Regions from separate parts of the Neobacillus sp. B24 genome, predicted to be linked through region 2. Evidence: predicted binding sites of a transcription regulator. Region 2 holds the regulator's gene; each other region holds the start of a gene.
What was found. Region 2 encodes Rex, which represses fermentation and respiration genes when NADH is low (regulators of the CRP and FNR family bind a similar motif). Its sites were predicted from a motif close to TTGTGAAATATTTCACAA; they were not measured.
Positions count from the first base shown of each region.

Region 1 (8,035 bases), 390 kb from region 2:
GTTGGTAACCGGTAAAATGAAGCTGGATAAGAATCACGATCCAATCAAATCCGCTGTAATTCTTGAGTACAAGAACGGTGAGCAGCAATTTAATACAAAGGTAAATCCATAATAGAAAAGCGAAAGCGCCTTGACCAGGTGCTGGAGCTAGACAATTTTAATAATTTGAATAGGGAGAGCGCAGGTTCTCCCTGTTTGTTTTTAAAGCCTTTTTAAGGAGTGTTCGGACATGGAGCAAATCATACAGCAGCTGGTAAACGGCGTGTCCCTGGGCAGTATTTATGCGCTGATTGCCCTTGGTTACACAATGGTATACGGCATTGTCAAACTCATTAACTTCGCCCATGGGGACGTATTCATGGTCGGTGCATTTATCGGTTTTTATTCTATTACTATTCTTGATTTAGGGCTGTTCCCAAGCTTGCTCTTATCAATGGCGGCCTGTGCCATCTTCGGAGTATTAATTGAAAGGATTGCTTACAAGCCGCTGAGAAATGCGACAAGAATCGCCGCCTTGATCACGGCAATTGGTGTCTCATTATTTATCGAGTACGGAACGATCTATGTCCGCGGTGCCCAGCCGGAAGCGTATCCAAACAATATTATTCAGTTGAAGAGTATAGAGCTATTCGGTGTTAAAATCAGCGGCCAGTCATTGCTGATTTTAGGAGTATCGCTTGCTTTAATGATTATACTGCAATTTATTGTTCACAAGACGAAAATTGGCAAAGCGATGCGCGCGGTTTCACATGATATGGATGCGGCAAGATTGATGGGAATTAACGTGAACAACACAATTTCGGCTACATTTGCCATCGGTTCGGCACTTGCTGGAGCAGCCGGAGTTATTTTTGGCATATATTATACAAAAATTGAACCATTGATGGGGATTATTCCGGGCCTTAAAGCATTCGTTGCCGCGGTATTGGGCGGAATTGGCATTATCCCGGGTGCAATGGTTGGCGGATTGGTATTAGGCGTCATTGAGTCTCTTGTCAGCGCCGCCGGATTCTCGTTATGGCGTGATGGCGTTGCTTTTGTCGTGTTAATTTTGATTCTAATTTTCCGACCTGCCGGACTGTTTGGTAAAAATGTCCGGGAAAAGGTTTAGGGAGGTGCGCAGCTGAGATGGGCAAAAATGTGAAACAAGCAAAGTTTTTTTGGACATCCATCGTATTGGCCGTTGTTTTTGCGGTTGTGGTTCAGTTTCTGATTAACGGGGGCATTTTAAACTCTTTTTATATAAATACATTGTTTTCAATTGGAATTAATATTATCCTAGCAGTCAGCTTACACCTAATTATCGGGATTACTGGTCAATTTTCGATTGGACATGCCGGGTTCCTTGCTGTCGGTGCATATATGTCAGCGGTTGTAACGATGAAATTAGGTCTTCCGTTTTCAGTGGCAATCCTAGCAGCAGGTGTCGCCGCAGCAATTGCTGGTGTGGTTATTGGAATTCCTACCTTAAGGCTTAGAGGTGACTATCTAGCGATTGCTACTTTAGGCTTTGGGGAAATCATGAGGATTGTATTCTTAAACATGGACTATGTTAACGGAGCGAGCGGGATGACAGTCTCCCACTTGATTACCTGGCCATGGCTGTTTGCCTGTGTGCTGATTACGATTATTGTCATTGCCAACTTTACGAATTCAACTCATGGCCGGGCATGTATCTCGATTCGGGAAAATGAAATTGCCGCTGACGCGATGGGAATCAATACGACGTATTATAAAGTAATGGCCTTTATTATTGGTGCATTTTTTGCAGGGGTTGCAGGAGCTCTGCATGCCCATAACTTCTATATCATTCAGCCAGTTAACTTCGGCTTTTTAAAGTCATTTGATATATTAATACTCGTTGTTCTTGGCGGTTTAGGCAGTATGTCAGGTTCGATTATTGCCGCGATTCTGCTAACCATCATTTCTACCTTCCTCTCCAGTTATCCAGAGGTCCGGATGGTCATTTACAGCCTTGTGCTCGTGGCCATGATGCTATTCCGCCCGCAGGGATTGATGGGGACAAAAGAAATTACTGCCTTCTTGAAAATTGGCAAAGCCGCTAAAGGAGGGAACCATGATGTCGACAAAAACACCGTTGCTTAAAGTTGACAATGCTGGCATCCGATTTGGCGGATTAAAGGCTGTTTCTGAAGTGGATTTGGAACTCTTGGAAGGAGAGTTGGTCGGGTTGATTGGCCCGAACGGAGCTGGAAAAACAACTTTTTTCAACCTGTTAACCGGGGTTTATGTTCCAACTGAGGGAAGCATATCACTGGACGGTGCGAAATTAAATGGACTGGCCCCCTATAAAATTACTAAAAAAGGGATCAGCCGGACGTTCCAAAACATCCGCTTGTTCAACGATTTATCGGTTTTGGATAACGTAAAGGTGGCCTATCATTCACAGGCCAAGCATTCAATCGTCAGCTCGATTTTCCGCCTTCCTTCCCATTTCTCGGGTGAAAAGGAAATGGAGGAAAAGGCAATTGAGTTTTTAAAAATTTTCAAGCTCGACAATGTGCTCCATGAGCAGGCGAAAAATCTGCCGTACGGCCAGCAGCGCCGCCTTGAAATTGCCCGGGCGTTGGCGGCCAATCCACGATTGCTGCTGCTTGATGAGCCGGCTGCCGGAATGAATCCGCAGGAAACGGAAGAGTTGATGAATCTAATTGCCCTAATTCGTGAAAAATTCTCGCTAACGATTCTATTAATTGAGCATGATATGAATCTTGTCATGGGTGTTTGTGAACGAATTTATGTGCTTGACCACGGTCAATTAATTGCCCAGGGGACTCCTGAAGAAATCAGAAATAATCCTAAAGTCATCGAAGCATATCTCGGCGAGGAGGTTTCCTAACATGCTAAAAATCAATGATATCAATGTCTATTATGGAGCTATTCATGCATTAAAGGGAGTTTCCCTCGACATCAATCCGGGCGAGATTGTGACCTTGATTGGTGCCAATGGGGCAGGTAAAAGCACACTGCTTAAAACGATTTCCGGGCTATTAAAGCCAAAGACGGGTGAAATATTATTTGAAAGTGAGCATATGGCTGGAAAAGTGCCGCAGCTCATCGTGAAACGGGGCATTTCCCATGTTCCTGAAGGCCGCCGCGTGTTTGCCAATATGTCGGTTGAGGAAAATTTGGAGCTTGGCGCATATTTACGCAAGGATAAACAGGGGATCCGAGAGGACTTCGAAAAGGTTTTTGAACTGTTCCCTCGGCTTCAAGAACGCCGCAAGCAGCTGTCAGGCACACTTTCCGGTGGTGAGCAGCAAATGCTCGCGATGGGCCGCGCGTTAATGGCACGCCCGCGATTACTGCTGTTGGACGAGCCGTCGATGGGTCTAGCGCCGCTGCTCGTTAAAACAATCTTTAAAATCATTGAGGAAATCAATCAAACTGGCACAACGATTCTGCTGGTCGAGCAGAATGCCAACATGGCATTGTCCATCGCCAACCGCGCTTATGTGATCGAGACGGGGAAAATCGTGGCAAGTGGTACTGCCGAAGAGTTGGGGCAAAGTGACCAAATTAGGAATGCCTACCTTGGCGGGCATTAAAGCGAAAAGAGGCTGCATGAGACAGCCTCTTTCTCATTTACATTTTCACTTTTTGCCGTTCCGGTTCAAGCTTAAACTGATAGCGAAGTTTTGGACTTAATGAATGTTTAAGTTTATTTTTATATTCAACGCACAACTGCTCCAGTCCCACCATGGCGAGTGAGAAGAAATTGGCGTAGTTTTTCTGGACTTCCCATTTCAGCTCGTTCTTGCCGCAAATGCTGTATTGATTCAACTCTTGTATTTCCTTTTGCAGGATGGCTAGTTCCGCAGCCTGCTCTGCCTCTGGGAGGGAGAGAATATGGTCAATTTTCTCGATATAAGCCTGCGATTTTTTTATTTTTTCTTTTATATCTTCATAGCCTGCAGTGTCAATCAGACCGTATTTTAATTTAAAGTCGTTCAGTTTATAGGCAGCTTCATAGGTGGCATTTACAATATCGTCCCGGGTCATGTGCTTGGTCTCATAGCTGAGCATATGCTTCCATGATGGCTGGGTGATCGCCTTGCGATGATCTTCGAGCGTATGGCAGAATTTTTTGTAGCCATGGATTTCCGGATGCTCAAATGCCGGGCTCGCCGGGTCAAGGAACGGCGCAAGCGGCGCGACAAAATAGAAAATCCTAGGGTCCCGATTGCAGGCAAGATGAATATCTTCGCAGAAGTCAATGTTCTCGACAGAACTTGCGTATGTCTGGTCCGGAATTCCAACCATAAAGAACAAGTCGATTTTTTTACAGCTATGCTTTAATGCAAAGTTTAACGTATCAATCACTTTTTCGTTTGTACAGCTGAATTTCCCATTATAGCGTCTGATTTTTTCATCATGGGTTTCCAAGGTAATTTCAATGCTATAGTGCGGAACACTGTCCTCAATTTTTCTAAAATACTCCTCATCGGCATACTGGAACAATTCAAATACCATTTCGTTTTTCAGATTCAACTTTTTCAAGCGGCAGAAAAATTCATTGACATATTCTCGTCCGCCCTGGCGCAAATCATGCAGGATAAAAATCGGAGCCCGGCTGAACCGGGAAATAAATTGAATGTCCTCCACCAGTTTTTCCGGTGACCGCAGTGCCAGTGAGTTGCGGTTACAGTTTTGGTCATAGGCTTCCCTGGAGCCGCCGCAGATCAGGCAGTTTTGCGTACAGCCGCGAGCGGTAAGCAGCGCTGTGTTTGGATATTGCAGCCAGCCATTGTAAGGAAGCGGGTCAAGGAAATTCCTGTATTTGAACACGGAACGGACTGTATACCTGTAGCCGGGAACATCAATATCATCCAAATCCTTTGGTACGTAAGTAATCGAGTTATAACCAATTTCATTGCCTTTTTTCCAAGTCAGGTTTGGAATATCGGCGTAGTGAGTGTTGCCTGTTTCCAATTTGTTCATCAGCAGGAGCATGAGTTTTTCCGTTGAATCGCCGCGCATGACAAAGTCGATAAACGGATAGTCAATTAACTCCTTATGATAGTAGGTGGAGGATAATCCCCCAAAAATAACCGGTGTTTCCGGATGGAGATTCTTGACGATTTTGGCCAGCTCGATGCTGCCATGGGCGTGCGGCAGCCAGTGCAAATCGATACCGAATGCCCGGGTTTTAATATTCTTCAATTTTTTCTCGACATCAAAGTTTTCGCTCATCAACATGCGGTTGGCAATATTGATTATTTTTACCCTGAGCCCATAGCCCTCTAAATAGTCTGCAATGCTGGTCAAGCCGATTGGATACATCTCAAACACAGGTGATGATGGCACAACATCACTTATCGGGCCGGCAAGCAGGGCATTTTTTCGAAAATCATACACACTCGGAGCGTGGAGCAGCACCAAATCATATTTCATTATGAACCACCTCTTATAAAAAATGTTTATTTAAAGGACTTTGTAGTTTGTGATGTATTTCACATAAATTCCGTTGTCAACGTCAAAAAGGTAAATTGTAAATCCTTTGTTAATTTTAGTTTACAATAATTATGGTTTGATAGAGTGACAATTGAGTGACAGAATTTGGTTAATTTTGTGCCAATTTGATTCTAGTACTAAGGTAGTATCGCAAGAATAATGCTTTTGCCAAATAGAAAATAGGAAGGTGATTATGACATAATATTGTATACCAAACCATACCATACCATGTTTGGTGATCCAGTCCGGTCAGTGTGGTGCATTAGACCGGTCTGGGTTTTTATTTTTTGCATATGTTTTGGGAGGAAGGATTCTCCCAGATTGTTTTCAATGAAGATATCCTTTACACTGTAATTAACTGAAAATTTAGTAATCCGTAACGGAAATAAAGGGGTCGTTGCCATGAGTAGTTCAGGCATTTTGCAAAAGAAAGAGAGGCTGTCGCGGCAATTTTTAGGGCTGATAACATTTGCTGGCGGATGGGTTTTTCTTCAAGCTGGCCTGACGCAGTTATCGGTCCCACATGATCCGTTAATTTTCGCGTTATTGATACTATTCCTATTTATTGTAGAGTATTTCCCGTTACCGGTCTGGAATGGTACAGTTACCATTTCGTTTGCGCTCGTTTACGTCATTTATGTTATTGATGGGGTTGCGAATACGCTCGTTTTTTACGGGATTATTGTTGCCGCTGTTAATATTATTGGGCGTCGTCCGCTGCGAATTATTTTGTTTAACCCGGCCATGCACATGATCAGTTTCTTTGTGGCCCATATGGCGGGCCAATGGCTGGATCCGATGCTGCCTCTCGAGGGTGTTTCTAAAGTCTTGCAGGGTCTTATTCATGTTGGCCTTGTGATTATCCCCTATTACTTGATTAATAACTTGATTGTTGACTTCGTGCTGTGGATCCGGCCGCAGAATTATCCTATTAGGGTCTGGAAGCGAAAGACGCTCCAGGAGCTGAACAGTTTTCTGATTTCTGCCGTCTATCTCGTGCTTTTTTATGTGTTGGGCAATCAAAATCGCGGCCAAGTTGACGTATTTACCTTTTTTTTCTTCTTTTCGCCGCTAGTCTGCTTTGCTTTGCTAAGCTCAATAATCGCCAATTTAAAGCGGGAGAGGGCGAAGCTGAAGGCATTGTTCAGCATTTCCTCCGAGTTAAATAAAAAAATTGCCGCTCCCGATTGGGTTACCTTTTTAGCCAATAATCTTCAAGAATTTATTGATGTCGATGCTTGGATATTGTGGAAGCGGCGACCGACCGGCTGGGTGTTTAGCTTTGGCGAAGGTCCGGTTGTGATGGGCTCGGAATTATCCGGGGAAACCGCCTCTGCTTTCGAACATATCACAGGGGTAAAAGTCTATGAAAATACGAAAATAGAAGCCGGACCTGCAGGTGATTTTTTTACAGAGGAAGTCGGCTCCTTATTGTATGCCCCATTAATTATTGAAAAAGAATTAGTTGGATTGTTTGTCCTTGGCCGTGTCCGGACAAGAAGTTTTGGTGAAGAGGACTACCGCTCGGCGGCAACGCTGGCCAACCAGCTTGCGGTTCTGATTAAAACGCGCTGGCTGTTTGCAGAGCAGGAGAAGCGGCTGATATTGGAGGAAAGAAACCGGATTGCCCGGGATATCCACGATGGCGTTGCCCAGTCGCTTGCCGGTGCGATTATGAACTTGGAAACGGCGCAGCGGAAGTTTACCAAGGTGCCTGAAGATTCACTCCGGCTGATGGTGGAAAGCACAGGGAAGCTGAGAAAAAGCTTAAAAGAGGTGCGGGAATCGATTTATGCTTTGAGGCCATATCCAACTGAGCGGGTCGGTCTGCTGGCCGCAATCACTGCCAAGATTAACATGCTCCGCCGCGAACACAATCTGGAAATTTGTCTTGAGACCCGCGGGCCAGAGTTTCAATTAAGCTCAATGGTCGAAAAAATTATTTTTGATATATGTCAGGAAAGTGTGCAGAATGCCCTTAAGCACGCAGAGGCGTCAAAAATTGATATACTGCTAAGCTTTCAAAAAGAGAATGTGATGTTAAAGGTGAAGGATAATGGTAACGGTTTTTCGCTGTTTCAGGCAATGATAAAAGCGCGCGAGCATCCGCATTTTGGGATACTACATATGAATGAAGCAGCGGAGAAGATTCACGCGATGCTTCAGGTCGACAGCCGTGAGGGGGCTGGAACGGAAATTACGTTAACGGTTCCAAGAATGGGGATTGAAGGGGGAGAAATACATGATCAAGCTTATGCTAGTCGATGACCATGCCGTGCTGCGGGACGGTTTGAAAAACATTTTGGAAATGGAGTCGGATATTGATGTGATTGCTGAGGCGGTCAATGGCAACGATGCAATCGCCAGGGTAAAGGAAGCGATGCCGGACGTCATTTTAATGGATATCAATATTCCCGAAAAGAACGGGATTGAAGCAACCAGTGTGATTAAAAAGCAATATCCATCGATAAAAGTCTTAATCTTAACGATGTTTGACCATGACGAGTATTTTATGTCGGCGATTCGTGAGGGGGCCGATGGCTATTTACTAAAGGATGCG
Region 1 is NZ_AP035777.1:5,309,384-5,317,418, reverse strand. It holds gene ACZ43M_RS26160 (ABC transporter substrate-binding protein) at 1-112, shown strand, start outside; gene ACZ43M_RS26155 (branched-chain amino acid ABC transporter permease) at 230-1,111, shown strand; gene ACZ43M_RS26150 (branched-chain amino acid ABC transporter permease) at 1,129-2,106, shown strand; gene ACZ43M_RS26145 (ABC transporter ATP-binding protein) at 2,081-2,860, shown strand; gene ACZ43M_RS26140 (ABC transporter ATP-binding protein) at 2,862-3,569, shown strand; gene ACZ43M_RS26135 (TIGR04190 family B12-binding domain/radical SAM domain protein) at 3,607-5,415, opposite strand; gene ACZ43M_RS26130 (GAF domain-containing sensor histidine kinase) at 5,878-7,743, shown strand; gene ACZ43M_RS26125 (response regulator) at 7,718-8,035, shown strand, end outside.
Region 1: the regulator Rex is predicted to act here: its motif matches at 5,463-5,480, upstream of ACZ43M_RS26135 (TIGR04190 family B12-binding domain/radical SAM domain protein).

Region 2 (8,035 bases):
TTAACCTTTTGTTACGTGGGATGATTTCTTCTGTTGTTTTCTTCCTACGAGAATCACGTATCCCACTTTGAACTGCCAGATATAAAGCATGTCTGAGCCTGATAGAACCTCGTTTAGTGATACGGTTTTTCGAGGCGGTAAATTTACCTGAGGAATAAACACTTGGATCGACTCCTGCGAATGCTATCAGCTTTTTTGCGTGATTAAACCGATCTATCTCTCCAATTTCGGAAATAATCGTGGCGGCGATTTTTTCTCCGATCCCAGGGATAGACTGGATAATCTTATATTCTTCAAATTCTTTAGCTAGGGCATCTATTTCTGCTTGTAACTTCGATAGATGCTCTTGGTATTGAAGAATTATATTTGCCAGTATTTCGATATTGATAATATGACTCTGATATAAGTTTTTTTGAAACGGGTTACGAAGGGCCGCATTTCTTAATGCTTGGGCCTTTTCTTTTGCCCATTTTTTCGAGCGACTATGGCACAGTGAGGTAATCTTAGCTGCTATTTCACACTCGCTTGCACTTAACACCGCTTCAGAAGTTGGAAAAGCTAGAAGAGTAAGCAATGAAACCTTTGAAAATAAACTCCCGAATACACCTTTAAACTCAGGAAAAACCTGATCCAAAATAGCGTGAAATTGTAACTTTGTTTGAGCTGCTACTTCAGCTAAAGACTCTTGTTGCCTTGTAAGATTTCGAAGGTTTAAAAGTTGTATTCCACGCTTTTTGTGGGGCTCTAATTCCTCTTTATAATACAATTCACATAAATGGTAAGCATCAATCGCATCCGTTTTTACCTTTCTAAGACTTGAACTTTTAGCTCTATGAGAAATAAGTGGGTTCACAATAATATAGACATAGTTCTGTTCCTCCAAAAAATGAACAACAGGAGTATGATAATGACCTGTCGATTCCAACACAACCGAAGGTTGATGACCACCTGTTATTTTTTCAAGTTCTTTAAGGAATCTCAATAACTTCCCCAGGCCATCAAGATTATGTTTAAAACTAAATCCCTTACGATACGGTTTCCCCTTATCTAAAAAGCCCTGAACTTGGCTTTCCCCATTTGCTACATCCAGACCTACGACTGGATTCATGACTTAATCTCCCCCTCCAAAATATAGTATTAGTCGGTAACCCCTAAAGCTCCTTGTAATGTCATAGGTTCGCTTGTTAAACGGGATCTGCGTCCCAACCAGCCCGAAACATGTTCATACAAGTAGGGGGTGAACAGTTTTGATTTCGGGATCAAGTCCCACGTTTGAGCCGTTCTACCCCGACTACCGCTATAATAAGACTAATAAGAAAAAGGTCAACCAGAAAAATCTGGCTAACCTTATATTACGAACGTTTGAGTGAAAAGTCCAAGATACTAAATAAACGTTTGTATAGTATAGCCTAATACTAATCAAAACCAGCTAATAGTTTGTCAACATTTTTCAGTAAAAAGTTAAAAATACACGTGTTATACTAAAAATAAGCATGCCAAATAACCTTCCCTCACTACTATACTGGAAGGTTTTGTTTTATTTAGTTATATATAGGATTTAATCCATATCATGGAAATTTGTTTTGCTTTTTAGTAAGGCATAAATCCAATGTAATAACTTATTAACACAGGCAATGACAGCTACTCTATAAGGTTTTCCTTCGTCTCGCTTTTTGTCATAAAAAGCTCTTAACCTTTTGTTACGTGGGATGATTTCTTCTGTTGTTTTCTTCCTACGAGAATCACGTATCCCACTTTGAACTGCCAGATATAAAGCATGTCTGAGCCTGATAGAACCTCGTTTAGTGATACGGTTTTTCGAGGCGGTAAATTTACCTGAGGAATAAACACTTGGATCGACTCCTGCGAATGCTATCAGCTTTTTTGCGTGATTAAACCGATCTATCTCTCCAATTTCGGAAATAATCGTGGCGGCGATTTTTTCTCCGATCCCAGGGATAGACTGGATAATCTTATATTCTTCAAATTCTTTAGCTAGGGCATCTATTTCTGCTTGTAACTTCGATAGATGCTCTTGGTATTGAAGAATTATATTTGCCAGTATTTCGATATTGATAATATGACTCTGATATAAGTTTTTTTGAAACGGGTTACGAAGGGCCGCATTTCTTAATGCTTGGGCCTTTTCTTTTGCCCATTTTTTCGAGCGACTATGGCACAGTGAGGTAATCTTAGCTGCTATTTCACACTCGCTTGCACTTAACACCGCTTCAGAAGTTGGAAAAGCTAGAAGAGTAAGCAATGAAACCTTTGAAAATAAACTCCCGAATACACCTTTAAACTCAGGAAAAACCTGATCCAAAATAGCGTGAAATTGTAACTTTGTTTGAGCTGCTACTTCAGCTAAAGACTCTTGTTGCCTTGTAAGATTTCGAAGGTTTAAAAGTTGTATTCCACGCTTTTTGTGGGGCTCTAATTCCTCTTTATAATACAATTCACATAAATGGTAAGCATCAATCGCATCCGTTTTTACCTTTCTAAGACTTGTACTTTTAGCTCTATGAGAAATAAGTGGGTTCACAATAATATAGACATAGTTCTGTTCCTCCAAAAAATGAACAACAGGAGTATGATAATGACCTGTCGATTCCAACACAACCGAAGGTTGATGACCACCTGTTATTTTTTCAAGTTCTTTAAGGAATCTCAATAACTTCCCCAGGCCATCAAGATTATGTTTAAAACTAAATCCCTTACGATACGGTTTCCCCTTATCTAAAAAGCCCTGAACTTGGCTTTCCCCATTTGCTACATCCAGACCTACGACTGGATTCATGACTTAATCTCCCCCTCCAAAATATAGTATTAGTCGGTAACCCCTAAAGCTCCTTGTAATGTCATAGGTTCGCTTGTTAAACGGGATCTGCGTCCCAACCAGCCCGAAACATGTTCATACAAGTAGGGGGTGAACAGTTTTGATTTCGGGATCAAGTCCCACGTTTGAGCCGTTCTACCCCGACTACCGCTATAATAAGACTAATAAGAAAAAGGTCAACCAGAAAAATCTGGCTAACCTTATATTACGAACGTTTGATTGGATGGGCTCTAAGCATTGACATATCTATATTGCTAAAAAAGAGTTCTGCTTAGAAAAAAATATCCAAACGATTAATTAGTAAAGCCTATTCTTAATTGGACGTTTGATTAATAAGTTTTGTGGATAGTTTTTATGAAGGAATGAGCAACTTTTTGAAATAATGTGGATAATCCGGTTTTTATGTTGATAATGTGGATAAATCAACCTTTTTCTGTGGATAATGTGGAAAAGCTTGAAAAACTCTTGAAGTAATGCCATTTTAATTGTGTATAACCTTGTGGAAAACGTAGGTCTTTGGACCCGTCTGCAAAACAAGTAGCGTTTGAAAATATCGCAATTGTAGATATGTAGATATCCCTCAAAAATTTGTAGATAAAATCGCCAGCATCTATATTTCAACCCCCAAAAAACAAAAAACCGGGCTCAATCAGGCCCGGCAATCTCTATTATTCAGCTAATTGGGCCCATGCCTCCATTAATTCATCGAGTTCGGCCTTTGCTTTTTCATTTTTCAGATTAATCTCCAGCACTTTCTCATGATCCTGAAATACTTCAGGGTCACATAATTGCTGCTCATAGTCTTCGATTTGCTCTTCAAGCTGTGTAATCCGCAGTTCAATCTCTTCTAATTTACGCTTTCGCTGACGTTCCAGTTTTTTTGATTCTTTATCCTGTTGATAACTTGATTTATCCACAGGCTCAAGTGAAGCTGTTTTCTTCTGGGAGGCGGCAAGCTCCAATGCAGCCAGTTCTTCCTGCTCGAGCTTTTTCTCAACGTAATAATCGTAGTCGCCAAGGAATTCTGTGCTGCCCTCCGGACTTAACTCCAATACCTTCGTGGCAATTCGGTTAATAAAATACCGGTCATGGGAGACGAACAAAAGCGTTCCTGGATAATCAATTAATGCATTTTCCAAAACTTCCTTGCTATCTAAGTCAAGGTGGTTGGTTGGCTCATCTAAAATTAGCACATTTGCTTTTTCAAGCATCAACTTTGCAAGAGCGAGGCGCGCTTTTTCGCCGCCGCTTAATGAAGAAACATTCTTCAAAACATCATCACCGGTAAATAGGAAATTCCCAAGCACCGTACGAATTTCTTTTTCCGGTTTGAGCGGGTATTCATCCCACAGCTCGTTCAACACCCGTTTATTCGAGGTCAAATTGGCCTGTTCCTGATCGTAATAACCGATGGATAAATTGGTTCCGTAGAAAATCGTTCCGGCCAGCGCCGGCAGCTTTTTGATAATGGTTTTTAACAGGGTGGATTTGCCAATGCCGTTCGGTCCAACAAGGGCAATGCTGTCGCCCCTAAAGACACGAAAAGAAATGCCTTCAGACACCTTTTCGCCTTCATAACCGACGGCAAGCGAATCAACTGTTAACACATCATTGCCGCTTTGCCGCTCTATTTCAAACGAGAAAGAGGCTGATTTTTCATCGCCTAGCGGCCTGTCCATTATGTCCATTTTTTCAAGCTTCTTCCGCCGGCTTTGCGCCCGCTTCGTTGTTGTGGCGCGCGCTATGTTTCTCTGAATGAAATCCTTTAATGCAGCAACCTCTTCCTGCTGCTTTTCGTAAAGCTTCATATCACGTTCATAATTGGCGGCCTTTTGATCAAGATAAGAGCTATAGTTACCAGGAAAACGTTGTATTTGTTTGCGTGAAACTTCATAAACCTGGGTAACTACTTTATCCAAAAAATAACGGTCGTGGGATACGATCAAAATTGCGCCGTCATAGCCCTGCAAATATTGTTCCAGCCAGGATAATGTTTCAATATCAAGATGGTTGGTAGGCTCGTCCAATATTAAAATATCAGGCTTAGTTAACAGGAGCTTGCCTAATGCCAAACGAGTTTTTTGCCCGCCGCTTAGGCTGGAAATCATTAATGAATGGTCAGAGAAATTTAAACCGTGCAGAACGGAACGAATATCAGCTTCATATTGATAGCCGCCCTGTTCTTTAAATTTCACTTGAAGCTGGTCATATTCTTTTAATACTCTATCGTACCTTACTGAATCCTCAAAGATATTAGGGTCGGCCATTTGTGCCTCAAGTCTGCGCAGCGATTTCTCCATATCCAGCAGACCTTCGAAGACAGTCAGCATTTCACCCCAAATCGAAAGATTGGACTCAAGACCGGTATTCTGAGCCAAATACCCAATGGTAACATCCTTTGGTTTGATGATTTCCCCGCCATCATGTCCCAGTTCACCGGCAATTATTTTTAAAAGCGTTGATTTGCCTGCTCCGTTCCGTCCGACGAGGGCTACCCGGTCCCTAGTTTGTAATTCCAGCTTTATATTGGATAAAATAAGGTCAGCACCATAATATTTTTGTAATTGATTAACCTGTAATAAAATCATCTTTTGTCACCTCTATTGCTATAATTAGTGTACCGTATTCCTTGATAGTCGGCAATAAAGCGGGGCTAGCATAAATTTGTAAATAAAAGTTCAAAGTTTCACACACATTTATGTGAAAATATTGTATCATTTTGAAGGGAGGCAATAATTTTATGGCTGAATTTACTCATTTTAATGAAGAGGGCAGAGCTAAAATGGTCGATGTCAGTGACAAGCCGGAAACGGCACGCACCGCTATTGCCCGTTCTAGCATAACTGTTAGTAATGAGATTTATGAAAAAGTAACGAATCACGAAATGAAAAAAGGCGATGTATTAGCGGTGGCTCAAGTAGCAGCGGTGATGGCTGCAAAAAAGACTTGGGATCTTATTCCGATGTGCCATCCGATTCCGCTGACTGGCGTGAATGTCATTTTCTCTTGGGAAAAGACCGAGCGGCAACAGTATACATTACATATAGAGGCATCGGTTAAAACGAAGGGCAGCACAGGTGTTGAAATGGAAGCGCTGACAGCGGCGTCGGTTTGCGCTTTAACTGTGTACGATATGTGCAAGGCCGTGGATAAAGGTATGGTTATTGGACCGACTTTCCTAGTTGAAAAAACAGGCGGCAAAAATGGTGATTTTAAACGAAATATATAGCGGGGGGGTAGGAGTATGGCTAACGAAACAACGAAAATACCGCAGGCCACGGCAAAACGGCTGCCTTTGTATTATCGATTTTTGAAGAACTTGCATTCTTCCGGGAAGCAGCGTGTGTCCTCAGCGGAGTTAAGTGAAGCGGTAAAGGTCGATTCAGCAACAATCCGCCGTGATTTTTCCTACTTTGGTGCGCTTGGGAAAAAGGGCTACGGATACAATGTGAATTACCTGTTAAGCTTTTTTAGTAAAACGCTAGATCAGGACGAATTGACTAAGGTGGCGTTGATTGGGGTCGGTAATCTCGGCACTGCCTTTTTACACTATAATTTTTTGAAAAATAATAATACCAAAATTGAGTGTGCGTTTGATGTGGATCCGGGGAAAATCGGCACGTCCATCGGTGATGTTCCGATTTATGATATGGCTGATTTGGAGCAGCGTTTACTTGAAGAAAATATTCCAGTAGTTATCCTTACGGTTCCAGCTCCTGTTGCCCAGCAAATTACTGACCAGATTGTCAAATCCAATGTAAAAGGGATATTAAATTTTACGCCGGCACGGTTAAACGTTCCACCAGGTATCCGTGTTCATCATATTGACTTGGCGGTTGAACTGCAATCACTCGTTTACTTTTTAAAGCATTATCCAAATGATGAAGAGATAGAAGAATAACTGTTTTAAGGGTTTTTCACAAAATAGGTGAAAAGCCCTTTTTGTTTTATTTTACTATACAAAATGATGAAAACGGGATAATATAGTATATAAATCCAATATGAAAGGTTGGAATTAAAGTGGGAGTAGAAAATTCAGTTCGTTCAATCCCTCGACCGCTTGTCAAAGCAAATCAGTTGACGATTGTAGTAAGTGTGATTCTAACATGGGTATCAGGTCAGGAATGGATCTTATTAATCCCATTGTTGGCTGGACTTTCAGGACTATTATTCGGATACAATCCGGTTATGCAAGTTGCAAAATTATTTTTAAGAAAAGACCCTAAGGAATATATTCCCGAAGATTGGGAGCAGCAGCAATTTAATCAAAAAATTGCTGTATCCTGCCTTACCTTCGGATTTGCCGGCTTTTTATTGGGCTGGAATGCAATCGGGTATATATTTACGATTATGGTAGCAGCAGCGGCAACTGTTGCGATTCTTGGTTTTTGTATCGGTTGTTTTATTCATTACCAGTGGACCCAATATCGCTTTCGCAGGGCACATCGATAATTGTCTATAGATAGGTCTGACTTTGTCAGACCTTTTTTGTTGCCTGCTTCTATTTGACGTTTCCATATCCTTACATTTACAATTAATTTGAAAATTACGAATAATTGTTGTGGAGGGTGACCATTCTATGAAACTCGTTTCCCAAGAATCTGAAACAAGAGGAGAAAACTCTTACAGCTTTGATGAATTTCTCGAAAAGCGTGACAATCTTGATTGGTATCGTGATGAACCTTTTTTGCAAAAGGCCGCAGAAAAATTTCTCGGCGGCAGGTTTAAGGAAATTCACGAAAAGCTCCTGGCATTTTCTCCTACTGCTTCTTCTAAATGGAACAGGTTAGCTGAGCGGATCGCACGCCCTGAGGTGCGTCCGTACATGCTCCATTATGATGCGTTTAATCATCGTATTGACCGAATTGTCCGGCCGCAGGAAGTTCACCAATTGGAATCCGAAATCTTTGGAGAAGGGCTTTTTTCTAGCAAAATGCCCGCTTGGGAAAGCTTTTTGAAAAGAATGTTGATCCATCAATTGGGTGAAGCTGGTGTAACCTGTCCGTTAACGTGTACACATGGATTGGTGGCGCTTTTGGATCAGTTCCGGGACGAAGCCTGCCCTGAACTGTATGATGTTTTAATGCATACAAAAGAGGGGGTGAACGGAGAATTTGCGATTGGCGCCCAGTTTATGACCGAGATTCAGGGTGGTTCTGATTTGCCTGCCAATGTCCTGGAAGCAGTTCCGGATGGAAA
Region 2 is NZ_AP035777.1:288,842-296,876, forward strand. It holds gene ACZ43M_RS01575 (IS110 family RNA-guided transposase) at 1-1,108, opposite strand, end outside; gene ACZ43M_RS01580 (IS110 family RNA-guided transposase) at 1,559-2,797, opposite strand; gene ACZ43M_RS01585 (ABC-F family ATP-binding cassette domain-containing protein) at 3,505-5,424, opposite strand; gene moaC (cyclic pyranopterin monophosphate synthase MoaC) at 5,577-6,065, shown strand; gene ACZ43M_RS01595 (redox-sensing transcriptional repressor Rex) at 6,081-6,737, shown strand; gene ACZ43M_RS01600 (DUF4395 domain-containing protein) at 6,857-7,288, shown strand; gene ACZ43M_RS01605 (acyl-CoA dehydrogenase family protein) at 7,416-8,035, shown strand, end outside.

Region 3 (8,035 bases), 2.3 Mb from region 2:
GATTAGGATGACAATAATCCATTCCACGAATAGGCCGCGGATGGAGTGGCTGATGGTAGAAAAACCATCCATAATGTTATACAAAATATCTGTTTTGCTTTTCAGGATTTTATAGCGGTCATTTAGCTCGAAAAATTCTATCATCTTGTCGTAAAATTCACTTGCGCTGCTGCTTGTCCAGGTGATATCAGGTTTGTCGAGAATCATAATATAGGCAAGAGTGTTGTATTCGTGCCGGACAATTTTTGCCGTAGTTCTCGCCAGCTCTTTATTACCGATTCTCAGCTTGCCTTTTTCGAGCCGGTCAATCATCGTTTCGAGCTTGTCATGGATTTTTCCAAGCTGCTCCTCCGTTTTTTCGAGAGCTACCGATTTTGCAAGCACGGTTGATATTAATTCAGGATAAAAATCTTCATATTCAGGGACCATCACATATTCGTCCGCGAGTTCCAGGTCTTCGTTTTCGTGGATATGAAGACTGTAGTCATCGGTGTAACGGTCAGCGTTTATGAGATCAACATCCGGTTCGAAGGACTGAATGTATTTTAATAGTATCGTGGTCTCATCGGGGGTGGCCTGATTGATAAAAACCACACTGCCGAAGGAGAAAATCAGTACCATTTGTCCGGAGGTTAATTTCCGGCCGAGGATGGCCTCCAGGATACTGCCTTTTAGGACGAGAGGCTCTTCCCAGGTGAATTTCTTCGGAATGCCGCAGTGAATCGCGATTTTGTTTAGATCAATTTCATTAACGACTGCAAATGCTTTGAAGGTCATCGCCTTCATGGTTTATCACTCTTTCCGGCTATTTTTTAAATACATGATCACCAATGATAATGGTTGTGGCTCTGGAATCGAGCCAGCGGCTGGTGGCAATCGCAGGATTATAGAAAAACAACGAATCTTGTGCAAGTGTTCTACTTTCGTTCAACGCTTGATGAACCGCTCTAATAGAATCTTCGTTGGCCGGCTTGTTGATTTGACCGTTCCTCACCGGTTGAAACTGCCCTTTTTGATAGATAACTTCTTTGATAGTATCGGGGAACTTTGCGCTTTCCACTCTATTTAGGACTACGCAGGCAACAGCAACCTTGCCATCATATGGCTCGGTTTCAGCTTCAGCACGGACGAGCCTTGCCAGCAGGTCGATTTCGGATTGCGAAAACGATGGTGCTTTAACTGCGTTCACGGAAGCGGGGGTTGTGGCGGCTGCTCGAGCCTTTACGGTATGAACTCTGGTTTCAAGGTCGGCCAAGGTTGTCACTGTGGTATCGGAATATGATTCTGGTTTATTTATATGTACGGTTTGTCCAACATATATCAAGTTTAAGTCTTTGATTTGCGGGTTCAGTTGTGCTATCTCTTGTAATGAAAGATTATGATCTCTGGCAATCTTATCCATCGTGTCCCCAGTTTGCACATTGTATGCTGCGAGTGCTGGTGTTGCAAATAACAGTGAAACTCCTAAAGTTAGTGCTGCAATTAGTTTTCTCATAGAAATACCTCCAGGTTCAATTCTCGTATTGTTTTCTATTTCTATGAAAGGAAAAAATAGATTAGTATTACAGTTAGGTTACATGATAGAGACAAATTGTAGAATTCCATGGGGAACGCGTAGAATTGTTCTGATTTTTTGAAGAATTCGCATGTGTTTATGTAGAATTCCTCTGCAATTTGGTAGAATTACAATAAAATTACGTAGAATTCTACCTAATAAGGGGATGTTTCTCTTTTAAAATGGTGTGGGATTTCGGTAAAATGATTTTATCTGCGGAAAATTGAATGATATCTGCGATTTTTCTGATATATCTGCGAAAGTCCTCATTTATCTGCGACAATTTAGATATATCTGCGAAAAAACAAATATATCTGCGAAACCGTTACAACGAGGAGGAAAACACAATGTACAGCTTCAAAAATGATTACAGTGAAGGGGCGCATCCCCAAATATTGAAGGCGTTAATGGAGACCAACCTGGAGCAGGAGGAAGGGTACGGCGAGGACCGCTACACTAAAAAAGCAGTGGAGCTCATCAAGGAAAGACTCGGACAAACTGATGTCGATGTTCATCTTTTATCGGGCGGGACGCAAACCAATCTGACCGCGATTGCTGCATTCTTGAGACCGCATGAGGCCGCGATTGCCGCAAGTTCGGGTCACATTTTCACTCATGAAACCGGAGCGATCGAAGCCACCGGGCACAAAGTTATTTCTGTCGATAGTAAAGACGGGAAACTAAGCACTGACCTTCTTCAAGGCGTACTTGATTACCATACAGATGAGCATATGGTTAAACCAAAACTAGTTTATATTTCCAACTCAACCGAAATTGGGACCATTTATAAAAGGAATGACTTGGAACAATTGAGAGATTTCTGCAGCAAGAATAATCTTATTTTATACATGGATGGGGCGCGGCTCGGTTCGGCTCTTACCTCCTCAGAAAATGACCTTACGATGGCTGAGCTTCCGGCACTTGTCGATGCCTTTTATATTGGCGGGACGAAGAACGGGGCGCTGATTGGAGAGGCCCTTGTGATTTGCAACGAGTCTCTTAAAGCTGATTTCCGCTTCCACATCAAGCAAAAAGGCGGACTGCTTGCAAAAGGGAGAGTGCTCGGGATTCAGTTTCATGAACTGTTCCGAGGCAACCTATTCTTTGAATTGGCGGACCACGCCAACAAAATGGCAGCTTTACTCAAGCTGGAACTGAGCGAGGACAATGTTACGTTTCTAACGAATTCACCAACCAATCAAATCTTTCCGATATTGCCGAACGCAGTGATAAACGAGCTTCAAACGAAGTATGCTTTTCATGTTTGGGAAAAAGTCGATAACGAACACTCAGCGATTCGCCTTGTTACTTCATGGGCGACGAAGGAGGAGCAGGTCGCAGCCTTTATTGAGGATTATAAAAAATTGGCGCAGTAATAAAAAATAAATCCATGCCATCGTTGATCTAATGGCATGGATTTTCATTTTTTAAATAAGACCGAGACGTTCCAATCCGTGGCAAACGCCATCTTCTTCCGCAGAGAGTGTAACCATGTTGGCCGCACGCTTCAGTTCCTCTTGCGCAGATCCCATGGCAACGCCCATGCCCACGAATGACAACATTTCGATATCGTTCATGCCATCGCCGAACGCAACGGTTTCATCTGGGGCGATGCCGAGACGCTCCAGCAGCTTGGCAATTCCTACTGCTTTGTTTGAATTGGACATATTGACATCGCAGGCTTTCGCTCCGGTTGAAGTCCATCTCCGAAAATCTAGTTCAGGAATTTGAGATTGATAGGATTGTTCTTCTTCCTGATCACAGTGGAGGAATAATTGGAAGATATCCTGTTCCAGCCAAAAACTAGGTGACGCCAATTCCGGCTTCCAGTCATCATGCTGATAAGATTCCACAATATATGGATGATTTAAATCGCTTGCCTTGAAGGTTTGATTGCTTAAAAATGTCAGCGGATGCTGATATTCTTTAGTCAAACCATGTAATCTTTCCAAAAACTGCTTCTCTATCGGGCTTTGGTAGATTTCCTTTTTTTCATAATACGCAAGGGAACCGTTAAAAAAGACCGCCGAATCGACACCCACTTCCTCGACAATCGCACTAGAAAAATAAGGCGCTCTCCCAGTCGCGATGGCTACTGTTATATTCTTTGCTTTTAACCGCTCGATAGCGTCTTTTGTGGCGTGACTTACTGATTGCCCATGGGGAAGGATAGTTCCGTCAATATCTAAGATGACTGCTTTGTAATTCATATTTACACTCCTAAATTCAATCATACTTGTTGTTTACACTATACCTATAATTATATCATGTTGTCTATTTCAGAAAAAAATGAAAAAGCATCCAAGTGTGACCTTGAATGCTTTTCAATGTAACTGAATTCTGCCCATTTATTAGCTGCCCATTTTTCTCCGGGTATTGCTAGGCTTCTTCGTTTGCTGGCTTCTCATTTTTTGCGTTGAAAGACTGCCATTTGCTTTTCCATTCTCAGAGGCATTTTGATTCTTTTTGTTTTCAAGCTTTTGCTTCATTAGCTCTTGCAGGCTGACTTTCTTTTTTTCAGATGCAGAATTTTCTGGCATGGTAAGTATCTCCTTATACTGTGTAGTTAATCCAGTATACTTGATTTTTCATTATTAGGAAAGCAGACGTTTAAATTTTCTCTATTTATAGAACAAATCGATTTATGGTAGTAAAATAATTTCCTGTTACATGTGGCGAATTGTATTGAAGGGCAATTGAAGGAGTGGGATGAGAATTACGTTGAATTGTGAACTTTGTTACATAAATAATTAATAAATTGTTCACAGCGTATTTAGGGAATGTGATGTAGAATAACTATGTTAATTATTTCACAAACTTAATTTGCATAGGGTGGATAGGTATGGCATTTAGCAAACCGGAAAAGATCATGGAAATAACCGTTGAGAATGGAGTGAAGAAAACAAAATATGCTGCAACGCAAACGTTGATATTAGGATTTGAGGCAGGGGCCTTTATCGCACTCGGTTATCTGCTGTTTATCCGTGTAACAGCAACGCTGCCGGAGAGCTTGCAGGGACTAAGCAGTTTAATTGGCGCCTCCTTGTTCCCGATTGGTCTCATCCTTACGCTGCTTGCGGGAGGTGAGTTGTTAACCGGAAACATGATGGCGGTGCCGTTGGCGCGGTTCGCGAAAAGAGTATCCACTAAACAGGTTGCGTGGAATTGGCTGCTGGTCACGGTAAGTAATTTTGTCGGTGCCATTTTTGTCGCATATGTTTTCGGTCATTTGATTGGCTTAACCGAAACTGGTGTATTTTTGGACAAAACGATCGATGTTGCGGAACATAAACTGGAGGCATCATTTCTCCTGGCATTCCTTTCGGGAATTGGCTGCAACTGGCTGGTAGCATCTGCGGTTTGGCTTTCCTATGGAGCAGAAGATATGTCCGGAAAAATTCTCGGCATTTGGTTCCCGACGATGGCGTTTGTTGCCATTGGCTTCCAGCACGTCGTCGCCAATATGTTTGTCATTCCTGCAGCCATCTTTGCCGGACACTTTACTTGGATGGAGTACCTGCAAAACTTTGTCCCTGTATTTTTAGGAAATGCCGTTGGCGGTGTTGTATTTATAGGGATGGCTTACTACCACGCCTATAAGAAAAAAGAGCCTGCCTTTAAGAGCAGTCCCGTTGTGCAGCCAATGGTGAAAAGCGGAAGCAGATAGAGGGTGGCGATGGCGAGATGGGGAATCTCGCCATTTATTTATTTTTTTAATAGTGTGTTTGGATTGGCATTTAAGATTAGCGTGTCGCAGATGTTTTAAGCCCTCAGCAACCATTACCCCGATGACAAATGCCACAACGGGCGGAATATTCTCAATCCCTGGTCCCACTGGTCTTGCACCCCATATTATAGGAATCTACAAATATTTCAATTTTTTGGTATTATATAAATATCATATTTAAGTAAAGGAAGGCCTCTATGAAGAAGATTAAGATCATCATCCCGGTAGTTGCGATTCTTTTGGTAGCAGCCTATTTTTTGGTTGGAAACTATTTTTATAATTTCGCACTAAACCCCCACCAGGAGAAGGATTTTCTGACTGGCAACCCTCATTTGGCCCAGTCGGAAGCAGTTAATGCAGCCGTTGCGGAAGAAAACAAGCTCGATGATGCTGAATTCTCCAGTAACCATCAGCCAAGTAAATGGAGTGTTGTATCATCCGACAAATTACATTTGAAATTAAATGGTTGGGTTTATGAGAATAATGATGCAGGGCATAAATGGGCAATTGTCGCACATGGATACACCATGAATGGCAAGGGAATGACACGCTGGATACGAAATTTTTACAATCAAGGCTATAATGTCCTGGCACCGGACCTAAGAGGGCACGGGGAGAGCGAGGGAGACTATATCGGCATGGGATGGGATGACCGAAAAGATATGCTGCTTTGGATTGACCAGATCATCGAACAAGATCCCGACGCTGAAATTTTATTATTCGGAGTTTCGATGGGCGGGGCGACGGTAATGATGACTTCTGGCGAAGAGCTGCCTAGCAATGTTAAGGTGATTGTCGAGGATTGCGGTTATTCCTCGGTTATGGATGTATTCACCTATCAGCTGGACGACCTATTTGGATTGCCGGAGTTCCCGGTCATGAACGCGGCCAATACGGTTACAAAAATTCGGGCTGGATACGATTTAAACGAGGCTTCCGCGGTGGAACAGGTGGCAAAAAGTAACACACCGATGTTATTTATTCACGGGGAAAGCGATTCCTTCGTTCCTTACTCGGAGTTAAATGATATATACGAAGCAGCAAAGGTTGATAAGGAGAGATTGACGATACCTGGCGCAGGGCACGGTGAAGCGGAGAAAGTGGACCCGGAGAAATATTGGGGCACGATTTGGAACTTTGTCAATAAGTATATGAATTAACAAGGGTGGGGCACTGGGCTTCACCTATTTAAATAAAAGAGGGTGTAAGGCGACACCCTCTTCTGTGCTGCAGTACATATCGATGTGTTTTGGAACAATCGTAAATCACCTACCGGCATTTAGGTGCAAATTCCACCGAAAGGAACTTGTTACATATGAGTAACATGTTGTTTCACCTTTGTGTTAAGATAGAGATATAGATAGTTCTGGAGGTAATTTCGTGTTCTCAAGTGATGTTATTGCAAGCTTTAATGAATTAGAAACTTCCTTATATGATTATATTTGTAAAAATGGCGAGAAAGTGGTCTACATGCGGATTCGTGATTTGGCGGATGAAACACATGTTTCAACGTCAACGATTTTGCGGTTTTGCCGAAAATTAAACTGCGAAGGTTTCTCGGAATTCAAAGTCAAACTAAAAATGTATTTAGATGAAAATGATGACCGAAAAGTCAAAAGCAGCCAATATGCTCTTAACGAATTTTTCGAACGAACAGTAAATGGCAACCTTGACGGGGCAATCAGGGAGGCTGCTTCGTTGATTGTGAGATCGGACAATCTCATTTTTATCGGTTCTGGGAGTTCCGGGATATTGGCAGAGTATGGGGCGAGATATTTTTCAAGCTTGGGGAAATTCTCGATGTATGTCAAGGATCCGTATATGCCAATCCATGCGAATTTTCTTGAAAACAGTACAACGATTGCTCTGTCAGTTGGAGGAGAAAATTCATTCACGATTTCTCATATCAATCAACTAAAGCAAAAAGGCAGCAAAATTATCAGCATCACCAATAATAAACATTGTACGATTGGCAAAGTGGCCGATATAAATATTTCCTATTATGTAACGGAAGAGTGGTTTCAACGTTCGAATATTACCACGCAAGTACCCGTTGTCTACATCCTTGAGGAAACAGCGAGAGAAGTGCAGAAGCTGACTGAGGAATAAGCACTGTCCTTTTTATAAATAGCACCTCAATCGAATTTGCCGCATAGTTTAAAGCAACATATGCGGGGGTGATAGCTTGAAGACATGGTTGAAAGCTGTTATTCTGTCCTATCTATTGTTGCTATTTTTCGGCAGCTTTTTAGCAGTGGGAATGCTGTGGGTAGGCATGCTTGAAAAAATGCTCCCTTACATTACGGACATCAAAATATTCCTGTATTATTTCTTTGCAGGAGCAATCGGCGGCTCTCTGCGCCATCTGTACATGTTCTGTTCCCATTACATGGAAGGGGAGCTAAACGACTACCGCCACTGGGTTATGTACATTTTCTATCCTATCTTTGCAACAGGGACAGCCGTTATAGCCGTGATGTTAATCCAGAGCGGGATATTATTAATTGAGTTTGTGGACTATGACAAAACCCCTTATGCGCCAATTAGCATTGCGTTCTTTGTCGGCTTTGGGTTTAATCGGTTTTTGAAAAAATTAAACAGCATCTCAAAAGACGTTTTCAAAACCAATAATCAGGAAAAAGAGGCAGCCCAGCCAAAGAAGGATGAACTGCAATTTTAGAAAAAGTGGAGGAATCGCAGCTTTAGTACTTTAGGCTGCGATTCCTTTTTGTATATATTTATGAAATTCCTGA
Region 3 is NZ_AP035777.1:3,410,434-3,418,468, reverse strand. It holds gene ACZ43M_RS16780 (RMD1 family protein) at 1-786, opposite strand, end outside; gene ACZ43M_RS16775 (cell wall hydrolase) at 806-1,495, opposite strand; gene ACZ43M_RS16770 (threonine aldolase family protein) at 1,903-2,931, shown strand; gene ACZ43M_RS16765 (Cof-type HAD-IIB family hydrolase) at 2,983-3,765, opposite strand; gene ACZ43M_RS16760 (hypothetical protein) at 3,907-4,095, opposite strand; gene ACZ43M_RS16755 (formate/nitrite transporter family protein) at 4,398-5,222, shown strand; gene ACZ43M_RS16750 (alpha/beta hydrolase) at 5,480-6,442, shown strand; gene ACZ43M_RS16745 (MurR/RpiR family transcriptional regulator) at 6,663-7,391, shown strand; gene ACZ43M_RS16740 (hypothetical protein) at 7,468-7,962, shown strand.
Region 3: the regulator Rex is predicted to act here: its motif matches at 4,354-4,371, upstream of ACZ43M_RS16755 (formate/nitrite transporter family protein).

Region 4 (8,035 bases), 910 kb from region 2:
ATTCCGTGGTGATTTTGGAAAGGCCTCTTAACGAAAACCGACTGAAACCCCGATTATGCTTTATTTGGCCAAAGACAGGTTCCACGTCCATTTTCCTTTGTCTATACTTGTTTTCCCCTTCTTCGGAAGATAAAAGCTCCCGGACTTCCTTCCGTTGTTTTTGGTTTTCCATGGAGACTTTTATGCTCTTCGTTTCTTTTCCTTTTGCACAAGTATCTTGAAAAGGACAGTTTGGACAATCCATACAGAGATAGGTCCTTTTAATCGATAGGTATCCATTATCAGATTTTCTGCGACTTTCATATTGAAATACAAGGCGTTTATTATTTTTACAAATCCATTCATCCAGCTCTTCGTCATAGGTCATATTTTCAACGCGTCCAACTTGTTGCTGCCAAGCCTTGGTTTGTTCTTTATCGAAGGTGTTATATTTTATGTAGGCCTTGATACCCTCTTCTTCACATTTTGTATAGTTTTCTTCACTTCCATATCCGGAATCAGATATCCAATTCTTAGGCATTGGACGATTATACTGCTTTAGTAATTCGAGATGTGGAATCATGCAACCCGGATCCCCTGCACGTTGGTGGAGGCTGAAGCCCGTGATAAACTGGCTTTCGGTTCCAATCTGCACATTATATCCAGGCTTCAATTGACCATTCATCATATGATCATCCTTCATGCGCATAAAGGTGGCATCTTTATCAGTTTTAGAAAAGCTGTTCCGTTCAGCGAATGTTTCCTTCTGTTCCTCATATTTTATTTTTCGGGGCAGAAGATCTTTCTCAAGAACCCTTTTTGCCTTCTTGAGAATCTTATTTTTCGGATCCCTTTCCAAACGCTCTTCAAGCTTCTTGACGGTTTCAGAGATTTTTTCTGCTGTGATGGGGTTGGCTTCCAGTTTTTCTTGAAAGTCCCATTCCTTCTCGGCCTGTTCATCCTGTTCGGTGACTTCTTCAATGGATAGGAGGATTTGTTCAAACTTTTCATCCAACTTTTTATCGTACCTCTCCGTAGACTTTTTCCAGACAAAGGTATATTTATTGGCATTTGCCTCGATTTTCGTTCCATCAAAATAATAATCTTCCAGCTTCACAAGTCCTTCTTGACAAAGTAGATCTACAATCGAAAAGAAAGTTTCATAAATGACTTCCTTCATACGATTCGAACGGAAACGATTAATGGTTCGAAAATCCGGATTTTGGCTGCCAGAAAGCCACATGAAATAAATATTTTCCTCAAGTTGTTTCGCAATTTGACGAGAGGAGTAAATCCGATTTACATAGGCATAGAGGATAATTTTTAACATCATTTTGGGATGATAAGGTGGTCTTCCACCGCCTGGATGAAGGGAGCTAAGGATAGTTGGATTGATCTTTTCAACAGCCAAATCTACAATTCGGCATAGATGATATTCGGGGATTCGGACCTCAATATCCATTGGTAGAACTAATTGGCCTGTCGTGGTATAATTCATGTACATAAGAAAATCATTCCTTTCCGGTATTGTGTTTGTGTGGTAACTTCATTATACCAAATGGAATGATTTTCTTATTTTTTTGTACAAAAAATTATGACTTACTTTTTCACACTGTTGATTGGAGCGGAAGGCGGCGAAGACTCCTGCGGGAGTAGTGGGACAGGTGAGACCCCGCAGGCGTTTACGCCGAGGAGGCTCACCGCCCACCCCGCGGAAAGCGAAGCCGCCTGGAGCGGAAATCAACAGACCAGTTTCAAAGACATAAAAGCAAAAAAGGGGGGCCAAAAGTTATACTTTTGGGACACCCTCTTTTAATTTTGCAAAAAACTTGGTTGACCAGAACATATAAAAAAATGACCAGAAAAAACGTAAAACGACCAGAAAATCTTTGAAACTGACCAGAAAAATCCAAAGACTGACCAGAAAACTGGTCCTATCAATAAATTAACTAGAAAAAGGGATATCAAAGGCACCTGGATAGAGAGAAAATCATAAAAATGGCAGCCAGACTAAGCCCCAAAAAATTATCTCTTCAAGATATCTACAATTTCTAGGAACTTATCTACAAAAAATCACAACATATCTACAAATTTTCAAAGGATATCTACAATTTTTCAACTTTATTTACAATTCCATAATCTCAGCCACAAAAAAGAACCAGCGATTTCTGTAATCGCCGGTCCTTATAACCAAAAGCTATATTATTGTACCGCTCCGTGACAGTTTTTATATTTCTTCCCGCTCCCGCAAGGACATGGATCGTTGCGTCCGACGGTTTCTTTGTTGACCTTCGGCTTCTTCTTCACAACTTCGCCGTCTTCCTTCGGATTTACGGCCTGTCCCTTGGCAACCTCTTGGCGTTCTAAGTTGTTGCGGATTTCTGCCTTCATGATATACATCGCGGTTTCGTCCTCAATGGACTCAATCATTGCTTCGAACATTGCTAGACCTTCATGCTGGTATTCGCGCAATGGATCAATCTGTCCATACGCACGTAAATGGATACCTTGACGAAGCTGATCCATCGCGTCGATGTGGTCAATCCACTTCGAGTCAACAGCGCGCAAGGTTACTACTTTTTCAAATTCTCGCATTTGCTCAGGGTAAAGGATTTGTTCCTTCTCTTCGTAACGCTCTTTCACCTTCGACATAATCAAGTCGACGATTTCATCGGTATCCTTGCCGCGCAGTCCTTCAAGCGTGATATCACCTTCAGGAAGCAGGTAGGCATGGGCATAGTCGACAACGCCTTGCAGATTCCATTCTTCCTCGTCCAAATGTGCCGGAGCAAGAGCCCCAATGTGGCGCTGAACCGAACTCAAGATCATATTTTGAATGATATCGCGCAGGTTTTCGGAATCCATAACCTCGTCACGCTGCTTGTATATAATCTCGCGCTGCTGGCGCAACACATCATCATATTGCAACAGCTGTTTACGGGCATCGAAGTTGTTGCCCTCAACACGTTTCTGCGCAGACTCAACAGCACGTGACACCATCTTCGACTGAATTGGCTGGGAATCGTCCATACCAAGCTTTGTCATCATTGCTTTCATATTGTCAGAACCGAAGCGGCGCATCAGTTCATCTTCCATTGAGAGATAGAACTGAGTTATACCAGGGTCTCCTTGACGTCCGGAACGTCCACGCAGCTGGTTGTCGATGCGTCGGCTCTCGTGACGCTCGGTACCGATAACGGCCAAACCTCCTAAGCCAACCACACCTTCGCCAAGCTTAATGTCGGTACCACGACCGGCCATGTTCGTCGCAATCGTCACTGAACCAGCGTGACCGGCTTCAGCAATAATTTCGGCCTCACGTGCGTGATTTTTCGCGTTCAATACGTTATGGCGAATGCCTTTTTTCAACAGCATCCGTGAAATCAACTCGGAAGTTTCAATGGCAACCGTACCTACAAGCACCGGCTGCCCCTTCGTATGACGCTCAGCAATATCCTCTACTACGGCACGGAATTTACCTTCCATCGACGCATAAATCAAGTCCGCTCGGTCATCACGAACGATTGGACGGTTTGTCGGAATCACGACAACGTTCATATTATATATGTTACGGAATTCTTCTTCTTCCGTTTTTGCAGTACCCGTCATCCCGGCCAATTTTTCATACATCCGGAAGTAGTTCTGGAACGTAATGGTTGCCATTGTCTGGCTTTCGTTCTGAATTTCAACGCCTTCCTTGGCTTCAATCGCCTGGTGCAGCCCCTCGGAATAGCGTCGGCCCTTCATCAGACGGCCGGTAAATTGGTCAACAATGACAATCTCGCCATCCTGAACGACATAATCGACATCAAGGTGCATCGTTACGTTTGCCTTCAGCGCCTGGTTAATATGGTGGTTTAAAGTCACGTGTTTCATATCAAACAGGTTTTCAATGCCAAATGCTTTCTCGGCCTTGCTGATACCCTCATCCGTCAGCATAACGGCTTTTATTTTTTCATCGTACGTATAGTCAACATCCTTCGTTAAAGTCCGGACGAATGCGTTGGCTTGCATATACAGTACCGCTGACTTTTGTGCAGAACCAGAAATGATTAGTGGTGTCCGCGCTTCGTCAATTAGAATCGAGTCAACCTCGTCAATAACGGCAAAAAATAACGGGCGCTGTACCTTTTGTTCTTTGTAAAGCACCATGTTATCACGCAGGTAATCGAAGCCGAATTCATTGTTCGTACCATAAGTAATGTCGCAAGCATAAGCAGCCTGTTTTTCATCCTTATCCATGCTGTTCAAGTTCAAGCCGACGGTTAGGCCTAAAAATTCATATAATTGGCCCATCTCAGTTGCGTCACGGCTTGCCAGGTATTCGTTGACGGTGACAACGTGCACGCCTTTTCCGGAAAGGGCATTTAAGTAAACTGGCATGGTTGCGGTTAACGTTTTACCTTCACCGGTTTTCATTTCGGAGATATTTCCTTCATGAAGAGAAATACCACCCATTAGCTGAACATGATACGGGTAAAGGCCAAGCACGCGGCGCGCACCCTCACGAACGACAGCAAAAGCTTCTACTAATAGATCATCAAGTGTTTCGCCTTTTTGGTAGCGGTCCTTGAATTCAGCAGTTTTTTCACGTAGTTGATCGTCGGTCAATCGTTCCGTTTCAGCAGCAATCGCGTCAATTTTGTTCGCTAGCTTATCCAGCCGTTTCAGCTCGCGTTTGTTCAAATCAAAGACTTTATCTAAGATCCCCATTATGTGATTAACGCTCCTTTATATCGAGACTCATAAAACCATTTCTTGGCTAATAAGAAATATAAAATTTCTACTAAATTTTATATTTCTTAACGCATAAATTCAACTACTCCTCTGTCTTCGTCCTAACGGACTCGCCAATCGGCGAGTTTTCATTTAAAAAATTACTATAAATATACATAATCCATCTTACCATTTTAAGGCTTGGAGTGACAACAATGTTACTGTATCAGGAAAAATTGCCAAGGAACGCCGTGGAGATGTTTGATTTTTTGTCAATTTTGACAGCGAAGTGACAGTTAATGACAAATTCACACTGCCGTAGTCAACTCCAAAGAAAACCTGATTGTGGATGAATAAAATTGCTATATTTATGTATAAATATTAATTCTAATACACTTAAACACTACCTAAATAGTGCTAATTAAACCCCTTGATAGCAACATTCCTATGTTGTTTTTAGGTAAAATTACTTAAACGTAAATCATGAAAAAATATTCACAAATTGTACATTGGATTATACTCCCACAATGTTAGATACTAACTTTAGAGAGGTAACTATGGAAAATAAATAGAGAACCAATAAGTTATGGGAAGGGTGAGGAAAGTGGCTATTTGGGGGAAAAAGAAAAAAGAGACCGATCCCGAATCGAGAGAAGAAAAACAAAAAGTTGGCTTATTCCGCAAACTCTGGCAGAAAGTCAGAAACATAGATTGGAAGGATCCGGTCACACGTTGGAAAGTCATGTTCGTTTCATTAATCGGATTAATTGTTGTTGGTGCTGGCGGATACGGGGTTATTCAATTCACTAACTCGCCGACATTCTGTTCCAGCTGTCACGAAATGGCACCAGAATACACAACCTTTACGGCAAGTGCCCACAACAACATCACTTGCGTCCAGTGTCACATCAAACCGGGTGCAGTCAACATGCTGACTCACAAGATGAAGTCACTGAAGGAAGTTTACTATCACGTAACCGGTGTGCCTGAGCAAATCGTTCAAACCGAGGACGAAGCTGTTTCCAATGAAAACTGTATGCAATGTCACTCGAAAAATCGTCTTGTCACCGCATCGGGCGACTTAAAGGTAAACCACAAAGGACATATTGAAGAAGGCGTACCATGTATCAGCTGCCACGCCGGCGTTGTCCACGCGAAAATGGCTGCCCGCGGCATCAATACTGATGAAGTTCGCGGCGATTACACTAAAGAGACAGCCGAAAAAATCATGGAAAAGAAATACCTCGCTCCAAACATGGGTACCTGTATCGATTGCCATGACAAAGTAAACAACGGTGAAAAACCATGGAAAGAAATTTCTTACCTCGTTCCGCCAAATCCGGAACACGTAGAGAAAAAGCTTGACGAAAATGCTAAGAAAGCTTCAGGTGAAGCCAAAGTAGCAAAAACTGAGGAAATTTCCGAAGGAGAAAATACGAAAACAGTCACAACAGCTCATGATCAAAAAACACAAGACCTAATTCTACAAGCAATTGGCAAGCAGCAGAAAGATGTTAAACTCTCAATGGCTTGTGAAACCTGTCATAAACAAGTCAACATTCCTAAGGATCATAAGGCTGAGGGGTGGAACCAGTCGCATGGTACCACAGCCGTCCAACAATTGGATAAATGTATGGACTGTCACGAGGATTCCAATTGGGTTCGTGAAATTCCAAAAGAAGACCTTATGACCCTATTAAAAATGAATGATGCCAAAGGAGAAACCGGCCAATATACACCGAACATGACATTGGTCAAAGAAGAAGCACGTATCAATAAGTTCTGCAGCTCCTGTCACTCTGACCGTCCTGCAAGTCACGGGAAAAGCGACAATTGGTTAACAGGACATGCATCACAAGCCTCCGCAGACCAGCAAAAAGCTGAATGTTATGTCTGTCATGATCGCTCTAAACCAGTTAATGGCCAGGAACTTGGCAAAGCACCTACGGATGTCTATTGCGAGAATTGCCATCGTACGGGTTTTAAGGGTGAATCTAAAAACTAGGGTGCAAATCATCTTAGAATAAAGGGGGTCACGATATGGAAGAGGACAAATTGGAGCAACAAGCACCTGAAAGGAAAATGCGCAACAAATTCAAAATCTTGACCCTGTCTCTGCTTTTTATCGCAATATTTATAATAGCAGGTACTGTGACAGTGGAATCTACTTCAAGTTCAAGTTTTTGCGAAACGTGCCACGAAATGAAGCCGGAAACGCAGACATTCAAAGTTTCATCACATAGCCAGTTGCAATGTAATGACTGTCATATCCAATCAGGTGCAGCAAATTTGGCTAAGGCAAAAATGGACGGTTTGGTGAGAGTATATAAAAAGGTAACCGACAATTTTCCAGCACCGATTCATATGCCTACTCAAATACCAAATTCGACTTGTGAAAAATGTCACAATATGAAAACTCGGAATGTTACAACATCTGGAGATATTATCATTCCGCATGGAAAGCACATTAAAGAAGACATCAAATGTGTTGAGTGCCACAGCGGAGTTGCCCATGGTGATATTGCTGATCGGAATGTAACATTCAAAACCGATTACGAAAAATGGAATGAAACTCTAGCAAAACAAATGATGAGTGAAAAATACACCCAGCCAAAAATGGAAGAATGCATTAGTTGTCACATAACAAACAATGTATCTACAGCCTGTAAAACTTGTCACTCATCTGGTATGGAGCCGGCTTCACATAGCAATCCGAACTTTATGAAGGGCGAACATGGACAGCTTGCAGAAAAGAATATTGATAAATGCAACAGTTGCCACTCATATATGTCTGATAATCCAATAAAGAGTATGCAAACAAAGACTGTTATTGAACAATTCATTGAAAACGGCAGTTCGAGCACCGGTACGATTTCGGCAGCGCAATACGCTAAGGAAAATACGTTTTGTAAGACATGCCATGCCAAGAAACCCGCAAGCCATGACAGTGATTTCTTTAATGACCATGGTAAGCTTGCTGGAAGTAATATTGGAACATGTAAGGCGTGCCATGATACCAGCAAGTTAGGCTCAAATACTTCAAATCAAGTAATCTGTGCTACTTGCCATCCCGCCACACATAATAAAGTATCAGAAATAGCTACACATCCTATTTCATTGAATGGGATTACGAAGCCTTCCGCAACATGTTATAAGTGTCATGATCAGAACACTTGTGAAAAATGCCATAGGAAGGATTAATGTGCGATTTTGCACTTCTGATAGTTTTGTTGGCTAGTACGATCAATAAAACTATCAGAAGTGATTCAGATTAAACTACATTTGAGGTGGATATTTATGAAGGCTGTACAGCCAATAAATCCAGAACCGGATAATAACG
Region 4 is NZ_AP035777.1:4,785,043-4,793,077, reverse strand. It holds gene ACZ43M_RS23785 (IS1182 family transposase) at 1-1,483, opposite strand, end outside; gene secA (preprotein translocase subunit SecA) at 2,182-4,695, opposite strand; gene ACZ43M_RS23775 (cytochrome c3 family protein) at 5,300-6,700, shown strand; gene ACZ43M_RS23770 (cytochrome c3 family protein) at 6,736-7,896, shown strand; gene ACZ43M_RS23765 (tetratricopeptide repeat protein) at 7,993-8,035, shown strand, end outside.
Region 4: the regulator Rex is predicted to act here: its motif matches at 5,179-5,196, upstream of ACZ43M_RS23775 (cytochrome c3 family protein).